DNA from 4 places in the Rhodococcus sp. WB9 genome. Region 4 is predicted to be linked to each of the others. Evidence: riboswitches for the same ligand, from Rfam matches in the RefSeq annotation. Region 4 holds a riboswitch; each other region holds the start of a gene.
What was found. Region 4 has a riboswitch for thiamine pyrophosphate ahead of FND50_RS26315 (TenA family protein). Riboswitches for the same ligand answer to the same signal wherever they lie in the genome.
Positions count from the first base shown of each region.

Region 1 (4,767 bases), 600 kb from region 4:
GTGTTGGGCAGCGGGGCGATGTCGAGCCGGCGCAGCAGGTCCAGCACACCGGTGCCGCCTGCGGCGTCGACGCGGCGCATCGCGACCGTGGTCAGCTCGGTGCCGGACGCGACGAGCGCCTCTTCGAGCACCGTGAGGTTGGCGGCGCCGCCGGTGCCCATGATCAACCGTGAACCGAACGTGCGTCCCGCGATCGTGAGGCCCTTCTGCACGCCGGGCGTCGCGTCAGCCACCCTGCACCGCCGTGAGGATCTCGATCTCCCAGCCCCGGACCACGAGCTCGTCCCACCGGGCTCGCGGGAACACGGCGCCGTTCACTGCCACCGCGATGCCCTTGGTGGGCAGGTTCAGCACCTCCAGCAGCCCGGTGACGGTCAACGGTTCCGTGAACTCGTGGTCCTCGCCGTTGACGCTGATGCCGATCGGCACCACTACTTGCTGCTCACTCATCTCTACCTCGCTACTTTCTCGAAACGTTCGGGGTCGGCGGCTTTCGCCTCGACCAATGCCGAGCCCTCCAACAATGCCATCGTCGCGTCGGCGGTCACCGGGGTGAGCAGGATGCCGTTACGGCCGTGTCCCGTCGCCACCACGACCCGATCGGACACCCGGCCGATCAGCGGCAGGTTGTCCGGGGTCATCGGACGCAGACCCGCCGAGGTCTCGTGCAGTTCGTACTCGCCGATGGCGGGCATCAGGGCCTCGGCGTCCGCGATCAGGTCGCGCACACCGGCCACCGTGACCTGCGTGTCGTTGCCCGACTCGTACTGGGTGGCACCGACGACGATGCCGTCGGCACGCGGCACCAGGTAGGCGGGCCTGCCGTGCACGCTGCCGCGGATGGTCCGGCCCGGCGCGGGAGTCACCCCGGGACGCGAGCGCAACCGCAGGATCTCGCCCTTCACCGGGCGTACCGGAAGCCCGGGCCACAGGGCCGGTGACGCGATGCCCGCGGTGACGACGATCTGGTCGGTGTCGAGCCGGTCGAGGCTGTGCACGGCCTCCCCGATCAGCTCCACTCCGGCGTCGGCGGCGCACCGCTGCAGCGCCTGCAACAGCAGCCTGTTGTCCACGGCCAGTTCGTCGACGGCCAAGAGTCCCAATCGGACTCCGCGACCCAGCATCGGCTCGAGGGCCCGGACTTCGGCGCGGCCCAGGATCTGCAGTTCCCGCCCCTGGGCGCCCACCCATTCGGCGATGGTCCGCAGGTCCTCCGCGTCGGCGCCGTCCAGCGCGACGGTGAGCGAACTTTCCGACGTGAACAACTCGACGCCGGCTCCGGCCTCGAGTTCCTTCCCGAATTCGGGCCACCGGTCGAGCGATGCACTCCCCAGTTCGAGGACGCTCTCCTCGCCTGGCCAGCCCTCGGACAACGGGGCGAGCATGCCGCCCGCCACCCAGGACGCTCCCGAACCTATCGACGGGTCGTACAGCCGTACCGACCAGCCGTTGCGGGCTGCTCGCCACGCAATGGACAGGCCGATCACTCCGCCTCCGACGACGGATACCGATCTCGCCATTGAACTCCACCTCACTTCCTGCGCCGGCATGATCCGGGTCAGGTATGACGGTCGGGCTCGGCGTGAGCCCCTCTCAGCCCCACGTTCCCCGGGACTCCCGTGTTGCACTTTCACCGTAGAGGCTACCGTCATGCCGTGACCACCTCGCATCACAGCAACCTCACGGACCGTCGGCGCCGCCTCGGAACAGCACGTTTGTACCTGTGCACCGATGCTCGGCGCGAGAAGGGCGACCTGGCGCAGTTCGCCGAGGCCGCACTGTCCGGCGGCGTCGACATCATCCAGCTCCGCGACAAGGGCTCGGCCGGAGAGAAGAAGTTCGGCACGATGGACGCCCGGGACGAACTGGCGGCGCTGTCGGTGCTCGCGGCCGCTGCCAGGCGGCACGGAGCGCTGCTCGCGGTCAACGACCGCGCCGACATGGCGCTGGCGGCCGGAGCCGACGTGCTGCACCTCGGCCAGGGCGACCTGCCCGTCCCGTACGCACGGACCGTGGTGGGTTCCGACGTCCTGATCGGCCGCTCCACCCACAGCCGCGCCCAGGCCAGCCTGGCGGCGATCGAGGACGGCGTCGACTACTTCTGCACCGGTCCGGTGTGGGCCACCCCCACCAAGCCGGGGCGGACCGCGTCGGGCATCGATCTGGTGCGATCGACCGCCGATTCGGAGCCGAACCGCCCGTGGTTCGCGATCGGCGGCATCGACGAGTCCCGGGTTCCGGAGATCCTCGCCGCGGGGGCCTCCCGCATCGTCGTCGTCCGGGCCGTCACCGAGGCCCGCGACCCGCAGGCCGCCGCACGCTCGCTGTCCGCCCTGCTGCAGCAGAACGCGTAGTTACGGCTGATCCAGCCAGTCCAGCACGGTGGCGGGCGGTAGGACCACGATGGTGGTCGGCAACTGTTCGATCAGGTCGGGGTCGGTGGTGACGACCGCCGTCACCGTTCCCAGCGTGGTGCCGTGGCCGGCCGGTTCGGCGAGGCGGCCGACGGCGTCCAGGGCCTCGAGCACCTCGACGCGCGGCAGCCACCCGTAAGTGCGGTCGGGCAGGTGCACCGTGCGGGGCAGGGCCTTCGACAACTGTGCCAGCGCGCCGCGTTCACCCAGCACGTCGTGCCGATCGAGCAGCAATCGCACCTCGGTGGTACGCAGTTGCGGCCACCCGGCTTCGAATCCCGGGTGCAGCGGCAACCCGGCGACGTCAGTTTCCCGCACCCAGCGCAGTTCGGTGCTCTCGCCGTTCGCGACGGTGGGCAGTGGGCGCTCGGCGTCGGCGATCACCGTCGTGTAACTCCAGCCGCTCGCGGCCTTCATCGTGACGACCTCGGTGCGGACGCGGATGGCCGCGCTCTCGATGCCTGCTTCCTCGTGGGCCTCGCGCACCGCGGCGTGGGTGGTGGACTCGTGGCTGTCCCGGGCACCGCCGGGCAACGCCCACGTACCGCCCTGGTGACTCCAGACCGCACGGTGCTGTAGCAGCACGGCCGGCGTCTCGTCGGGGAGCGGCGCACGCAGCAACAACCCGGCGGCACCGTGCTTGCCCCAATGACGACTGCCGTCCGGCCCGGTTGCCCAACCGTCACCGTCACCACGCATCGACTACCCCTGTCCGACCTGATGGGTCTCCCTGCAGTTCCCTCACACTAACGGTTTCTTCCGGAACTGCCCGTCGGCAGTCGTGAACCGACCGCTGCTTATATGCTCCCCACAAGGTGCGGCCATGACACGGGAGGGGTGCGAGGTGGTTCTGCGTGAGGCGCCGTCGATCGAACCCCACGGCAGCCGCGCATTGTCCGCCGCCGCGGACGACGACGTCGACCCCGCGGTGGCACGCCGCAAGGAACTGCGCGCGTTCCTGGAGTCGACTCCCGCCAAACTCACGGCCCTCGGGGCCCTCCTGGTCCTGCTCACCCTCACCGCCGGGTTCGTGGCCGCCTCGACGGTGAACAACAGGGAAGCCACTCTCGACAGCGTCCTCGCGGAGACGGAACCGCTGTCGTTCTCGGCGCAGAACCTCTACAGCGCCCTGTCCGTGGCGGATGCCGCGGCCACGACGGCGTTCATCTCCGGCGGTCTCGAACCGCCCGAACTCCGGGACACCTATGCGCAGGCGATCGGCACCGCCTCCGCCGACCTCGTGTACGCGTCCGGCGGACTCGCGGCGAGCGACGTGGACAGCCGCCGACTGCTTGCCTCCATCTCCACCGATCTCAGCGTCTACTCCGGTCTCGTCGAGACCGCGCGGGCCAACAATCGCACCGGTCATCCGGTCGGCGCGGCCTACCTCAGCGAGGCGTCCACGCTGATGCAGACGAGCATGCTGCCGATGGCGCAGCAGTTGCACGCCCAACAGGAAGCCGACGTCGCGGACACGCAGCGGGACTACTCCCGTCCGCCCTGGCTGGCGCTGATCCTGATCCTCGTCGCACTCGTCGCGTTGCTCCTCGCCCAGATCGTCATTGCGAGGCGCAGTCGGCGCACGTTCAATCTCGGGCTGATCGCGGCGTCGTCGTGCACGGCGATCCTCCTGACGTGGATGCTGGTCGCCGGGTTGGTCTCCTCCCTCGACACCAAGCGGGCACTGACCGAGGGCGCCCGCCCGATGCACGAGTTGACCGCGGCCCGCATCCTGGCCCAGCAGGCGCGCACCGAGGAGACCCTCAAACTGGTCCGCCGCGACTCGAACGGTGACTACGACGCCGTCTTCGAAGACAAGTCCGGTCAGCTCGACACCCTGCTGTCGAATTACCCCCACGACGGCGACCGCGCGGTCGGCCACGACGAGGTGGCGAGGGCGCAGGAGGCGTGGACGCGCTGGTCCTCGGCACACGACCGCATGAACGAGATCCTCGCCAGGGGCGACTTCGTCTCGGCGGCAATGGTCGCCATCGGACCGGGACCTTCGGATTCCGCGGCTCAGTTCACCGCCGTCGACGACGCGCTCACCGACGGAATCGGCAGCGCACGCGACCGTCTGCGGTCGAATGTCGAATCCGCGGCCGGGGTGCTGACCGCGCTCGGTTCCGGCGCCATTGTCCTGACGCTGATCGCGGTCGGCGGAATTATCATCGGGTTGTGGCCTCGATTGAGGGAATATCAGTGAGGCGGCGCCGGATCGCGCTCGTGCTCGTGCTCGTGGCGGCCACCTTACTGATCGGCGGGTGCGCCGAGTCGAGTCCCGAGCACGTCGGATCGCCGAACGTGTCGTACACCGAGCCCCCGCTTCCCGCGGCCGCGACGCCGGCGCCCG
Region 1 is NZ_CP041769.1:6,226,782-6,231,548, forward strand. It holds gene FND50_RS29125 (thiazole synthase) at 1-233, opposite strand, end outside; gene thiS (sulfur carrier protein ThiS) at 226-450, opposite strand; gene thiO (glycine oxidase ThiO) at 453-1,520, opposite strand; TPP riboswitch at 1,517-1,631, opposite strand; gene thiE (thiamine phosphate synthase) at 1,656-2,354, shown strand; gene FND50_RS29145 (NUDIX hydrolase) at 2,355-3,113, opposite strand; gene FND50_RS29150 (hypothetical protein) at 3,238-4,620, shown strand; gene FND50_RS29155 (glutamate ABC transporter substrate-binding protein) at 4,617-4,767, shown strand, end outside.
Region 1: it holds a riboswitch for thiamine pyrophosphate, as region 4 does, so the genes downstream of both, thiO (glycine oxidase ThiO) here and FND50_RS26315 (TenA family protein) in region 4, are expected to answer to the same signal.

Region 2 (4,767 bases), 590 kb from region 4:
GGTCCGCGCTCCCCGACTTCGCGGTCGACGTGCTGGACTCGGTTCGCGGCGGCACTCTCGGGTTCGGCCGGATCGGCGCCGCCGACTCGACGCTGCTGGCCGTCGCCCGCGGATCCGTCACCTCCGCGCCCGACGACCGCCGGTGGGTCGGGCTCACCGCGGTTGAGGTCGCGGAGGCTCACCGCCGCCACGGAATCGGCAGCCTCATCTGCGGCGACATGATCAACTGGGGACGCGAACACGGCGCGACCCACGCGTGTCTGCAGGTCGCCGTCGAGAACGAGGGCGCCCAGGCGATGTACCGCAACCTCGGCTTCGTGGCCCACCACCGGTACCGCTACGCCACCGAACCTGTCGGCTGACGACCTGTCGGAGAGTGCCGCTAGGGTGGCTGCCGTGCGCATCGCAACCTGGAACGTGAACTCTGTTCGTGCCCGTACCGACCGGATCCTGGACTGGCTCCAGCGGTCCGACGTCGACGTGCTGGCGATGCAGGAAACCAAGTGCAAGGACGAGCAGTTCCCGTACGAGCGTTTCCGCGAACTGGGCTACGAGGTCGCGCATGTGGGCCTCAGCCAGTGGAACGGCGTCGCGATCGCGTCCCGCGTGGGTCTCGACGACGTGCAGATCGGGTTCGAGGATCAGCCCGGTTTCCACAAGGACCCGGAGGTCGCGCCCGCGCAGGAAGCCCGCGCCATCGGCGCCACGTGCAACGGCGTCCGCATCTGGAGCCTGTACGTCCCCAACGGCCGTGAGCTGGCCGATCCGCACTACACGTACAAGCTCGACTGGCTGGCGAAGTTGCACACCGACGCGGTCGGGTGGATGGGGCAGAACCCGGATGCGCAGATCGCATTGGTCGGCGACTGGAACGTGGCCCCCACCGACGAGGACGTCTGGGATCCGGCGCTGTTCGAGGGCAAGACGCACACGTCCGTCCCCGAGCGTGAGGCCTTCCAGGCATTCGTCGAATCCGGATTCGCCGACGTCGTCCGGCCGCACACCCCCGGCCCCGGCGTCTACACCTACTGGGATTACACCCAGTTGCGGTTCCCGAAGAAGCAGGGAATGCGCATCGACTTCGTGCTGGGATCGCCTGCCCTCGCCGGCCGTGTCGACAAGGCCGAGATCGACCGCAACGAACGCAAGGGCAAGGGCGCCAGCGATCATGCGCCGGTCATCGTCGACCTCGGCGACTGAGAACGCAGCACACCGAGCGCCACGACCGCGCACCCGAACCCGATGAGCACACCGTGCCCGATGCGCAATGGGGCGTCGACGTAGAACTGCGGGATGAACAGTGCGAACCCCACCGCCATCGGGATCCCCGCCCAGCCCGCGAGCAGCCGGGATCGGGCGATCGCCACGGCGGCCGCCGACGCGCCGACCGCGACGAGTAGCAGTCCTGCGGCGAACAGCGTCGCCTGCGCCGCCCCCATCCGCACGCTCTCGGCGAGGGTCGTGACGGCCCCCTCGTCCAGGCCGCTGCCGCCCAGGGCGTGCAGCGCGAACGTTTCGGCACCGTAGTAGGGCAGCGTCAGCCCTGTCCCGATCCACGACGCCGCCACTGCGACCACCGCCGCTCGTTCGCCACCCGTCCCATTCAGCAGTCCGCTGAGCGCGACGAGCGCAAGCCCGAACGCGATGAACCCGCCGACGGCGGCGAGGTGAGCGACGAGCCACCACGGTGAGGCGAACTCGGCCCGTCCGTCCGGCGCCCCACCTGCCGCGTAGGGACGCACCACGGGGTAGACGACGAACAGGACACCGGCGAGGGCGAACAGCGCCGCGGCGCAGATCCGTGCGACCCCGGTAGGACTCTCGATCCGATCCGACACGGCCATGACGACTCCTTCGAACGTGAGCACCGCTCTCTATACAGAGCAGTATTCACAGCGGAGTCGCAGATGGCAAGAGCAGTGCTCTCGAAAGTAGGGCTACTCGGCAACCAGAACGTCGAGATGCTCCGGGTGCAGCGCCAGGTAGCGCTGGACATACGTGCAGATGGGGCGCACTTTCCAGCCACGCCGACGCGCCGAGCTCAACGCCTCGCGCACGAGGATTGCGGCCAGCCCTCGCCCACCGAACTCTTCCTTGACGACCGTGTGCATGAACGCGACCACCTCGCCCGGCTTCGCAGTGAATCCGGGAATGTCGTCCTCGTCCCGATAGCCGAGGATGCCGACCAACTCGTCCCCGAGCCACAGATCGAATCGTTCGTGGGCAGGGTTGTCGAGCACGCGAGCCTCAGCGGCCGTGATGTTCCCGGACGACCCGGAACTGTTCGAAGTGTGATCCATGCCACTCATGGAATCAGCAAGGCGGCATCCTCGCGAGCGGAATCGCCACCCCCGGAACCGTTTCGTTGCCGACGAGTGCCCGATTCGTGCCCCGACCGTCGTCAGCCCTGCACCGGGACGACGAGGTCGCGGTACTCGGGGTGCGCCGAGACGAAGCGCTGCACGTACGTGCACACGGGCCGGACCTTCCAGCCGTAACCGCGGGCGAGGTCGAGGGAGCGACCCACCATGAGGGCGGCGAGTCCGCGGTGGCCGAAGTCCTCCACGATCACCGTGTGCATGAACGAGACCACCGGCGCCTGCCGCCCCCGACCCTTCGGACCCGGCGGCCGGGCGGCCACCACACCCACGCCGGCACCGGCGCCGGGCGGCGCGTCTGCAAGGGCGAAATACCCGAGGATGCCGACCAGGTCACCACTCAGGCGTAGCTCGAATCGGTTCTGATCGGCGTTGTCGATCACGTCCACAACCTGCGCGTCTGTCAGCATGGTTATCTCCTGGGGTGTGTGTCGTAACCGAAATGTGATGTTCATCACCCTTTATACCGATGCCGGGAACCGCTGTCCAAGTTTCCCCCGAATGATTGCTCACAGAGATCTCGGTTACAGTTTGTGGGACAACTACACATCCACGGGGGCTCGCACCAGCGGGCTGAGAGGACGGCTAGGGCCGTCGACCGTCGAACCTGTCCGGGTAATGCCGGCGTAGGGAGCATCATCGATGAGCACAAACGTATCTACAGCCACGTCCGTCACCACGGGGCCGATCGAGGGCAGCACCAAGCAGTACCTGCTGTCGGGCGACGACGTCCGGGTGCCGGTCCGGCGCGTACACCTCACCAACGGTGAGCACCTCGACGTGTACGACACGTCGGGTCCGTACACCGACGCGGACGCCGCGATCGACCTGGAAGCGGGACTGCCGCATCTGCGTGCACCGTGGATCGCCGATCGGGAGGGCACCCAACTCGACGCCGCCCGCGTCGGCGTCGTCACCCCCGAGATGCAGTATTGCGCTGCACGCGAGGGTGTTTCACCCGAGGCGGTGCGCGCCGAGGTCGCGGCGGGACGCGCCGTGATCCCGGCCAACCGCTGCCATCCCGAACTCGAGCCGATGATCATCGGCAAGGCGTTCGCGGTCAAGATCAACGCGAACATCGGCAACAGCGCGGTCACGTCGTCGATCGCGGAAGAGGTCGAGAAGATGGTGTGGGCGACGCGATGGGGCGCCGACACCATCATGGACCTGTCCACCGGCAAGAACATCCACGAGACCCGGGAATGGATCCTGCGCAATTCGCCCGTGCCCGTGGGAACCGTGCCGATCTACCAGGCGCTCGAGAAGGTCAACGGAGACCCGACGGCACTTACGTGGGAGATCTACCGCGACACCGTGATCGAGCAGTGCGAGCAGGGCGTCGACTACATGACAGTCCACGCCGGGGTGTTGCTCCGCTACATCCCGCTGACCGCGAAACGCGTCACCGGCATCGTCTCCCGCGGCGGTTCGATCATGGCGGCCTGGTGCCTGGCCCACCATCGGGAGTCGTTCCTGTACACCCACTTCGACGAACTGTGCGAGATCCTTCACCGCTACGACGTCACGTTCTCGCTCGGTGACGGCCTGCGCCCAGGCTCCATTGCGGACGCCAACGACGAGGCCCAGTTCGCGGAACTGCGCACCCTCGGCGAGCTCACGCGGATCGCGAAATCCCATGGGGTGCAAGTGATGATCGAAGGTCCCGGGCACGTCCCGATGCACAAGATCGTGGAGAACGTGCGCCTCGAGGAAGAGTTGTGCGAGGAGGCACCGTTCTACACGCTCGGGCCGCTCGCCACCGACATCGCGCCGGCGTACGACCACATCACGTCCGCGATCGGCGCGGCGATGATCGCGCAGGCCGGCACCGCGATGCTCTGCTACGTGACACCCAAGGAACACCTGGGACTGCCGAATCGGGACGACGTCAAGACCGGGGTCATCACGTACAAGATCGCGGCGCACGCGGCGGACCTCGCGAAGCAGCATCCGCGGGCGCAGGAGCGGGACGACGCGCTGTCGAAGGCCCGGTTCGAATTCCGCTGGCACGACCAGTTCGCGCTGTCCCTCGACCCGGATACCGCGCGGGAGTTTCACGACGAGACGCTGCCCGCCGAGCCGGCGAAGACGGCCCATTTCTGCTCGATGTGCGGCCCGAAGTTCTGTTCGATGCGGATCTCCGCCGACGTGCGCGAATACGCGCAGCGACACGGACTCGATTCGGTCGAAGCCATCGAGGCGGGCATGGCCGAGAAGTCGAGTGAGTTCGTCGACGCAGGTGGTCGCGTGTATCTGCCCGTCGAATCCGTCACCTCAGAGAATCGGTAAGGTCCCCTTCGTGAAGCTGCTGCCCCTGACCCCCGACGGCCAGACCCCCGTCCGCGTCCTCACCATCGCCGGCACCGATTCCGGCGGCGGCGCCGGGATC
Region 2 is NZ_CP041769.1:6,216,336-6,221,102, forward strand. It holds gene FND50_RS29070 (N-acetyltransferase) at 1-362, shown strand, start outside; gene FND50_RS29075 (exodeoxyribonuclease III) at 397-1,200, shown strand; gene FND50_RS29080 (hypothetical protein) at 1,167-1,844, opposite strand; gene FND50_RS29085 (GNAT family N-acetyltransferase) at 1,938-2,300, opposite strand; gene FND50_RS29090 (GNAT family N-acetyltransferase) at 2,402-2,788, opposite strand; TPP riboswitch at 2,921-3,028, shown strand; gene thiC (phosphomethylpyrimidine synthase ThiC) at 3,021-4,667, shown strand; gene thiD (bifunctional hydroxymethylpyrimidine kinase/phosphomethylpyrimidine kinase) at 4,678-4,767, shown strand, end outside.
Region 2: it holds a riboswitch for thiamine pyrophosphate, as region 4 does, so the genes downstream of both, thiC (phosphomethylpyrimidine synthase ThiC) here and FND50_RS26315 (TenA family protein) in region 4, are expected to answer to the same signal.

Region 3 (4,767 bases), 3.6 Mb from region 4:
ATGATCCGCAGGATCGTGTCGTACCGGCCCTGCGGCCCGGTGAACTCCGACAGCGGCGGCAGCGCGGGAACCGGTGCGTCCAATTCCCAGGCACTGCAGTCCTGCTGGACGAACATCGACAACTGCGCCAGCGACTGTTCGACGGGCAGGAGCGCGTCGAGTTCCGCCTTCTTCCGCCGGGCCTCCGCACCGGTCGAACCGACATAGGTCACGAGACCGGGCATCACGACCACCGCGTCGGCGTCGCGGCCCGCCGCACGGATGCGCAGCTTCACGTCGCCGTAGTAGCTCTGCGCGGCCGTGAGGTCGTAGGCGACGGCGTAGATGCCCTCGGCGCACCGGGCGGCCAGGTCGCGGCCCTGATCGGACGCGCCGGCCTGGAACAGCACGGGACGACCCTGCGGCGAGTGCGGCACGTTCAGCGGACCGTCCACGAGAAAATACTTTCCTCGATGCTCGACCGGCTTCACCTTGGCCGGGTCCGCGAAGATGCCGTCCCGGTCGAGCACGAGCGCGTCGGGCTCCCACGAATCCCACAGGGCGAGTGCCACGTCGACGAATTCCGCGGCGCGCGAATAGCGCTCGTCGTGCGGCGGCATCTCCTCGAGTCCGTGGTTGCGCGCTTCGGCGTCGAACATGGATGTCACCACGTTCCAGCCGACACGGCCGCCGCTGATGTGGTCGAGCGACGCCAGCATCCGGGCGGCGTGGAACGGTGTGTAGAACGTGGTGGACACCGTCGTCACGAGTCCGACCCGCTCCGTCGCGCGCGCCATCGCGGACAGCGCGGTGAGCGGTTCGAGGAACCACATGCCTCCGGATGCGGGGTCGCGCACCGAATGCCCGTCCGCGAAGAACACCGCGTCGAGGCAGCCGCGCTCCGCGGTCTGCGCCAACTCCTCGTAGTAGGCGATGTCGCAGAGTCGCTCCACGTGGGACGAGGGGTGCCGCCACGCGGCGCCGTGGTGCCCGCAGCTGTAGAGGAACGCGTTGAAGTGCAGTTGCCGGGCCTCGCTCATGTCAGTCCTTGACCAGTCCGCCGTCGACGACGAGGTTCTGGCCGGTCACCGCACGCGACCAAGGGGACGCGAAGAACAGCACCGCGTCGGCGAACTCGTCCGGCGTGGTGACCCGCTGCAGCGGGGTGCTCGCCGCGATGAGGTCGAACACCTCGTCGGGAGTGGCGGCGCTCGCGTCGGTGGTGCGGAGCAGCCCGCCCGACACCATGTTGACGGTGATGCCGTCGGGACCGAGGTCGGCCGCGAGCGTGCGGGTCAGCGACAGCGCCGCGGCCTTGGCGGCCGTGTAGTCGTGGTACGGGACGACGGGGTTCTGGAACAGGTTGGTTCCGATGCTCACGATCCGGCCGAACCCGAGCGAACGCATGCCCGGCAGCGCGGCCTGCGTCGTGTGCAGGGTCGCCTTCACGCTGCCACGCAGCTGCGAGTCGAAGGCATCCCACGTGATGACGTCGGCCTTGTCGCGTGCGTCGCCGTTGAAGGAGAAGTCGGCGAGCGCGTTGTTGACCACCGTGGTCACCGGTGAGCCGAAGTGTTCCTCCGCCGCGGAGAACAGCGCAGCCACCTGGCCGGCGTCCGTGACGTCGGCCCGGAGCGCGACCGCACGGTCCGCACCCAGGGAGGTCGCGAGTTCTTCGGCCGCCTCCCGGCTGTTCCGGTAGTTCACGATCACCCGTGCGTTCTGCGCCGCGAACGACCGCACGATGGCGGCGCCGAGGCCCCGCCCACCGCCGGTCACCAGGACGATCTGCTTGTCGAGCTGCATGCTGCCACCTTCCGTTCGGTCGGCGACGAGACATCGGATGAGCGCATACGGCCGTCTCCGCGACATCCCTTCGCCGGCATTACCCAGTTCAGGTTCGACGGGTCTGTTCTCAGCCGTCCGGCTCGTCGCCGGGCAGCACCCCGTGTCACTGGCCAACAGTGTAAGCGCAATCACCGATTCCAGTTCTTGGTTGTGCACAACCTAGTTGTGTGCAACTATTCAGGGGTGACCGACAACCTCACCCTCGACCGCCAGGTGTGCTTCGCCCTGTACTCGGCTTCCCGGGCCATGACGGCGAGATACCGGTCGATGCTCGACTCGTTGGGAGTGACCTACCCGCAGTACCTCGTGCTGTTGGTGCTCTGGGAACGGGACGGCCGCGGAGTACGTGAGATCTGCGACGCCCTCGACCTCGACACCGGCACGCTGTCGCCACTGCTCAAGCGGCTCGAAACCCTGGGCCTGGTCGAACGCCGGCGCTCCACGGCCGACGAGCGCCGGGTCGGGATCCACCTCACCGAGAAGGGTGCGGCCCTCCGCGCCGCCGCGGAGGGCATCCCCGCCGAACTCGCCGACTCGACGGGAATGGAGATCGACGAACTCGTCGCCCTCCGGGACACACTGTCGCGTCTCACCGAATCACTCCACAGCTTCACCACCCCTACAGGAGAGAAGTAACCATGAAGATCGTCTACACCGCCGACGCCCTCGCGACCGGAGAAGGCCGCAACGGCCACGCCCGCACGTCCGACGGCAAGCTCGACCTGAACCTCGCGATCCCCACCGAGATGGGCGGGTCCGGCGACGGCACCAACCCCGAGCAGCTGTTCGCCGCCGGATACGCGGCATGCTTCCACTCCGCGCTCCAGCTGGTCGGCCGTCAGGCGAAGGCGAACGTCGCCGACTCGGCCGTCGGCGCCCGCGTCGGCATCGGCCCGACGGACAGCGGCGGATTCGGTCTCGCCGTCACCCTCGAGGTTTCCCTGCCCCACCTGCCGCGCGCCGAGGCGCTCGAGCTGACCGAGAAGGCACACCAGGTGTGCCCCTACTCCAACGCCACCCGCGGCAACATCGACGTCACCCTCGAGGTCACCGAAGACTGAGCAACCCTGACGGGCGTCGCGTCACCCGAACGTGAACTCGACGCCCGTCAGGTCCTCCGACAGCGCCCACAGCGCCCGCGCGGTGTGCTCGTCCCGCGACTTCTTGTTGGAGCCCACCACCTTCGGATGGCCACGCTGCTCGAACAGGCCGTCCGGCCCGATGTAGCTGCCACCGATCACGTCGGGTGCCGTTGCCGCGTACAGCATCGGCAGCGCCCCCATCTCCGCCGACTGCGCGAAGATCCGGTTGCCGACGGCCATCAGCTTGTCCTGCACCGACTCGGTGTGGGCCTGCAGATTGGTCGACGCGTAACCGGGGTGCGCGGCCACCGCTTTCACGGGTGACCCTGCCGCCGACAGCCTGCGCTGCAACTCGTATGTGAACAGCAGATTCGCGAGTTTCGACTGCCCGTACGCGCTCCAGCGGTTGTACTTGCGGCGTTCCCAGTTGAGGTCGTCGAGGTGAATCGTTCCCGCCTGATGTGCCGCACTCGACATCGTGGCGACCCGATCGGTGATCTTGTCGAGCAGCAGGCCGGTCAATGCGAAGTGCCCGAGATGATTTGTGCCGATCTGCATTTCGAATCCGTCGGCGGTCTTGCGCTGCGGAACCGCCATCACGCCCGCGTTGTTCACGAGAACGTCGACGGACTCGACGCCGGCGGCGAACTCGCGCACCGAGGCGAGGTCGGCCAGATCGAGGCGGCGCACCTCGGCGTTGTCACCGATCGACCGTGCGACGACCTCCCCCTTGTGGGTGTTGCGGCAGGCCAGCACGACGTGCGCCCCCGCCTTGCCCAGGGCCCGCGCAGCCACCTCCCCCAGACCACTGTTGGCGCCCGTGACGACGAACGTGCGGCCGCTCTGATCGACGATGTCCGAAGCTGTCCACTTGGTCATGGCGTCAACCCTACGGATCTCGGGACGTGGCGTGCACCTTTCACCACGCCTGCGCTCCGACCAGCGGCAGATTGACGAAACTCGGCCGATCGGGGGACAACGCGACGTGCTGCGGCTTCAGTTGACTGTCGGCCAGAATCGGTCCGAGCGGCAGGTACCGGGGGACGCTGCCCGCGTACACGTCGACGCGCAGCCGGTGCCCCGGCGCGAGGACGGCGTCGGTGGGCACGAAGTTGATGTCCACCGGTGTCACTTCACCCGGCACCAGCGGCTGACGTGCGTCCACCGTCAGATAGTGGTGCGGTTCGGTGTAGTCGCCGTTCGCCGACTTGGTGCTCTTCGAATCGTCCACGGCCCGCATGGAAGCGGTGAGCGCACCATTGGTGAGCGGGGTCGACGTGCCGTCCGGTGCGACGTCGTTCAGTGTCACCGCCCAGAATCCGTCCGGGGCGTCGAGCACGGTTTCGAGGTGCAGATTGACCGGACCCGACAGCTCGGTCGGCTGCGTGACGGGGGCGCTGGTGAACGTCAGCCCCTCGGCCTCGGCGAACCGGGAGTCCTTGCTGCACACCGATCCGAAGACGACGGCCGCTCCTGCGGTGCCCTGTACGCCGTCGCGGGAACAGAGCCCGCGGAGCCCGGGTGCGACGGTGAGTCGTGCTGCGTCGCCGGGTTTCGCCGACACCAGGCTGCCGTCGTGGGCGGCGTGCCCGGCGGTGCCACTGGGAGCATCCGACAGGTACATCCGCTGGTAGTCGACACCGGCCCGCGGGAACTGATCGGTGGTGGTCCAGCCGTTGCCCTGCTGGTAAAGCGTGACCGGGCCGTACTCGTCGATGCCGTTGTCGATGCCCTTCAGCCACTTGTCGAACCAGGCGCGTTCGAGGACGTCGAGTCGTGGCGGCGCACCCTGTTCGCCGAAGCCGCCACCGAACGAGATGTGGTAGGCGTCGCTCATGATCAGCTGCTTCTCACCGGC
Region 3 is NZ_CP041769.1:1,510,301-1,515,067, reverse strand. It holds gene FND50_RS07265 (LLM class flavin-dependent oxidoreductase) at 1-1,019, opposite strand, end outside; gene FND50_RS07260 (3-oxoacyl-ACP reductase) at 1,021-1,785, opposite strand; TPP riboswitch at 1,834-1,938, opposite strand; gene FND50_RS07255 (MarR family winged helix-turn-helix transcriptional regulator) at 2,011-2,463, shown strand; gene FND50_RS07250 (organic hydroperoxide resistance protein) at 2,466-2,888, shown strand; gene FND50_RS07245 (oxidoreductase) at 2,910-3,788, opposite strand; gene FND50_RS07240 (CocE/NonD family hydrolase) at 3,829-4,767, opposite strand, start outside.
Region 3: it holds a riboswitch for thiamine pyrophosphate, as region 4 does, so the genes downstream of both, FND50_RS07260 (3-oxoacyl-ACP reductase) here and FND50_RS26315 (TenA family protein) in region 4, are expected to answer to the same signal.

Region 4 (4,767 bases):
TGTTGTCGAGGACGGTGCGCCACGGGAACAGCAGGTCCTTCTGCGGCATGTACGCGCACTTGGCGGGCCCACTCCCCGCGGGACGCACCGGTTCGCCGCCGATCGTGACGGTGCCGGCGTCGGGTTGGTCGAGACCGGCGAGCATGGAGAACGCGGTGCTTTTCCCGCACCCGCTCGGGCCGATCACTGACACGAACTCACCCGGTTCGACGGTGAACGAGACGTCGTCGAGGACGGGCCGGATGCCGCCGCGGACCGGGAACCCCTTGCTCAGACCGGACAGTGCGACGCGCGCGGTCTCACTCATGCCGGGCCCTTTCGTTCTTGATCCACGGGGCGACGACGCGCTCGACCGCGAAGGTGAGCAGGTAGAGGCTGACGCTGATCACGGCGGTCACGAGCACCGCCGCCAGCACGAGGTCGGTGCGGAAGGAGTTCTTCTGCGTCGCCATGTAGATGCCGAGACCGGACGTGGCCCCGACGTACTCGGCGAACACGGCACCCACCACGGCGTACGTGATGCCGATGCGCAGGGCGGTGAAGAACCGGGGGATCGCCGACGGAAGCCGCACGTAGCGGAATTCCTGCCACCGTGAGGCACCCATGCTGCGCAACAACGCGCCCGCCTCCCGGTCGGCCGCGGCGAAACCCTCGATCAGACCGATCGTCATCGGGAAGAACGTGGCGAGGGCGATCACGAGAATCTTCGGCAGCAGACCGAATCCGAACCAGATGATCATCAGCGGCGCGATCGCGATGATCGGCAGCGTCTGCGACACGACGAACAGCGGAACGAACGCGCGTCGCAGCCACGGCGAGAAGTCCACGAGCACGGCGAGCGCCCACGCGAAGAGCAGGGAGACGGCGAACCCGATCAGCGTCACCTGGAGTGTCGCGGAGGCGTGACCGGAGATGGCGTCCCGCGCCCGCCAGCCCTGTTGGACCACCCGCAGCGGCGACGGCAGCACCTGCGGCCGGATACCGCTGACCGTCACGTACACCTGCCATGCGACGACCAGCAGCGCCGCGACCACGACCGCGGGCAGCACCCGCCGCAGCAGCGGGGACGCGCCCGGGGCCGTGGTGCGGAGACTGGGGTCAGGGCTGAGCGAGGTACTCATTGGTGAAATACGTCGACCAGTCGGGTTCCGTGGTCAGCGGTGCCCCGTCGGGGCCGGTGAGCAGGCCGTGCTTGAACAGGAAACCGGAGTAACCCGCCCACTGCTCGGCCGTCTGTGTCCCGACCTTTCCGGAACTGTCCTTCATGTACTCGGAGGACAGCATCTGCTGGCTCTCTCGCACGAGGGACTCGTCCGTGAAGGCGCCGGGGTTGGCGTCGATCAGTATCTGTGCGGCCTCGTCCGGCCGGTCGGCGGCGAACTGGTATCCGCGCTGCAGGGCCTGGACGAACTTGCGGGCCTGCTCGGGATGGTCGGCCATCCATTGCTCGTTGCCCTCGATGACGAGCGCGTACGCATCCGGGAAGCCGTAGTCGGTGTAGTGGAAGTAGCGCATCGGGGTGCCCTGGTGCTCGGCCTCGATGCCCTCCCAGCCGAAGAACGAGACGGTGAAGTCGGCGGTGCCGGAGTACACGGCCTCGTACGCCGAGGTGCCGAGCGTGACGGTGGTGAATTCGCCCTTGCCGCCGTCGTTCCGGATGATCTGCTTCAGCGTCTCCTCGCCGTCCGGGTCCGCGAACCCGGCGTAGATCTTGCCGTCCAGATCCCGGGGGCGGGTGATGTCGGCGCGATCCGCCTTCACCGCGATGCCCGTCGCCCAGTGCTGCAGCGGAGCCATCACCGACGTGGTCTGTGCGCCCGCGGCCTTCGAGAACGTCGCAGAACTCTGGAAGCTCACCCCGAACTCCGCGTTGCCGGCGTCGACCAGGGTGTCGGGCGAGGTGTCGTTGTAGGGCAGCACCTGCACGTCGAGTCCGGCGTCCGCGAACCAGCCTTCCTGCTGGGCGACGAACAGCCCGGTGTGGTTGGTGTTCGGTGTCCAGTCGAGTGCGAACCGGATGGTGTCGCCGGACTGCGAGTCACCGGCGCAACCGGTGAGCAGCGACAGGGCGGAGACCAGGACGACGGCTGCGGTGGCAGCGCGCTTGGTACGAGAGAAGAGTGTCACGACGCCGGCCATTCCTGCTTGTTGAGAGCGGTGTCCCAGAACATGTGTTCGTAGCGGCTGGCGATCACGAACGCCTCCGCCATCGCCTCACGCTGGGCATCGGTCGCGGCCTCGGCCGCGGCGTCCACGAGTTCGCGGGCCGTCGCGACGGCGGCGTGGAACTCCTCGGCGTCGTAGGTGGTCACCCACTGTGCGTAGGGGTGCGACGGGTCGGCGGAGAGCACCTCACGGGCGCTCGCCGCGAGCCGGTGCCCGACATCGGCGTAGATCCAGAAGCACGGCAGCACCGCGGCCGCAGCCACCGCGTACGACTCGGTGGCGGCGACGGCCGTCAGGTACGAGATGTACCCGAGGCAGGCCGGCGAATGCTGCGGCTCCACGTCCGACTCGGGGAGTCGTCCGCTGGTCAGCAGATTCTGGTGCAGCGTCGCCTCGACCGTGGCGGCCTCGGCGGCCGAGCCCGCCCAGAACCCGGCCTCGACCGGGCCCGGCGCATGCGCGGCGACCAGTGAGAGAGCCTTCGCGTACCCGGTCAGGTACAGGAAATCCTGCTCGATGTAAGTGCGGAACACGTCCAGCGGCAGCGTTCCGTCGCCGAGGCGGCGCAGGAACTCGAGTTCGTCGATCGCCTCGCGCAGCACCTTGGTCCGGTCCCACAAGTGGTCCGTGAATCGGGCGTGCTGGCCGGCGCCGGCAGCATCGTGGACAGAGCTATTCACAACGTTGACATCCCTTCGTCAGCATTACCTGAGCAGGTTCCCGGGTGTGTTCTCAGCCCCGCCTGTGCGGAGCACCCCGTGTCAGAACAAGCCGACCCTAGCACCGGCCGTGCCGCGGGTGGAAAGGCCCGGGTCGGTCGACGGGCTCAGCCGGCGAGAAACGCGGCCGCGGTCGGCGGGAGAGACGCGGGGCCGCGCCGGTAGATCTCGGCGGGCCGGCCGGTCCCGACGACGGCCATGTCGCCGGTGTTCTCCAGGGCCGGCCTCATGTGCCGCCGGAACGAGTCCTTCGGCAGGGGACGTCCGAACACCACCTCGTACACCCGGCGGAGTTCGAGCACCGTGAACGTGTCGCCGGCCAGGCCGGACGGGTCGACGGCCCGCGCGTACCGCTCGCGCAGGTCGGCGACGGCGAGGGCGACGACGTCCGCGTGGTCGAACGCCATCTCCTGCGTCACCCGGTCGTCGTCGACGGTGATCAACATCGTGTCGCGGGGGAGCGCTGTGCGGGGCAGCGCGGCGCCGTGCGTCATCGACAGCACCCACCCGCGATCGTCGCGGCCGGGGTCGTCGAGCATCGCCAGCTGATGGAATTCGGTGCCCGTCAGCCCGGCCGTGATGCGCAGGCACCGCTCGGCGGCGTCCCGCAGTCGTTCACCCTCGTGGAGGAAGGTGCCGGGAAGGGTAAATTGGCCTGAACGGCGAAGAGCCACAAGCACTTTCAGTTCCGTTCCGTCGACGGTGAGGACGGCGACGTCGACCGCCACGGAGGGGCGCGGATAGTCGAGGAGGCTCCTGCCGTCGGAATCGGTCCATGCGGCCACGCAGGAATGTTAGCGCACGGTTGATCTATCTCGCGTTCGATCGGTCCTGCCTGCTATTCGTTGGTAGTTTGGCGAGAGATTCCCGGTACGTGCTGCGTGAGGAGATTCGTCCGTGGAGGTCGACAAGTCCGGCGACACGCTCGTCGTCCGTGCCCGGGACGGCGAGGTGCGTGGCTATCCCGAGGGCGACGTCTACGCGTGGAAGGGCATTCCGTTCGCCGCGGCGCCCGTCGGCGACCTGCGGTTTCGCGCGCCGGTCCCGCCCGCACCGTGGGAAGGTGTGCGCGACTGCGTCGACTTCGGCCCGATGGCGCCGCAGGGGCATGGCACCGCCGTCCCCATCGATGCGGGACTCGAGATGGACGAGGACTGCCTGTCCGTCAACGTCTGGGCCCCGAGACCCGACGGCACTCCGCGGCCGGTGATGGTGTGGATCCACGGCGGTGCCTACTGCCTGGGAACCGCAGCCCAGGGCATCTACAACGGGCGCATCCTGTCCACCCTCGGCGACGTCGTGCTGGTCTCGTTCAACTACCGGGTGGGAGCGCTCGGCTTCCTCGACCTGTCGTCGTTCTCGACGGCCGAGCGGGTGTTCGAGACCAACTGCGGGCTGCGTGACCAGGTCGCGGCCCTCGCATGGGTGCGCGACAACATCGCATCGTTCGGCGGTGACCCGGACGAGGTGACGGTGTTCGGCGAGTCGTCCGGAGCCGGGTCGATCACCACGCTGATGACGTGTCCGAGCGCCGAGGGGCTGTTCCACCGCGCGATCGCCCAGAGTCCGCCCGCCACGTCGGTCTACGGGAGCGAGCGGGCGGCCACCGTCGCGAAACAGTTCCTCGACATCCTCGAGGTGGAACCCGGGCAGATCGACACACTGCTGCACCTTCCGTACCGCACGGTGATCGAGGCCAGCGACACACTCGTCAACGAGGTGCCGACGAGGATCCCGGGCACGCTCGCCATGGCACCCGTGGTGGACCGCGACTTCCTGCCCCGCTACCCGGTGGCCGCGTTCCAGAAGGGCTACTCGCACCGCATTCCCCTCATCATCGGTTCCAACAAGGACGAGTCGTCGATCTTCAAGTTCATGAAAT
Region 4 is NZ_CP041769.1:5,623,347-5,628,113, reverse strand. It holds gene FND50_RS26330 (ABC transporter ATP-binding protein) at 1-307, opposite strand, end outside; gene FND50_RS26325 (ABC transporter permease) at 300-1,121, opposite strand; gene FND50_RS26320 (ABC transporter substrate-binding protein) at 1,099-2,139, opposite strand; gene FND50_RS26315 (TenA family protein) at 2,124-2,846, opposite strand; TPP riboswitch at 2,840-2,935, opposite strand; gene FND50_RS26310 (NrtR DNA-binding winged helix domain-containing protein) at 2,993-3,670, opposite strand; gene FND50_RS26305 (carboxylesterase/lipase family protein) at 3,783-4,767, shown strand, end outside.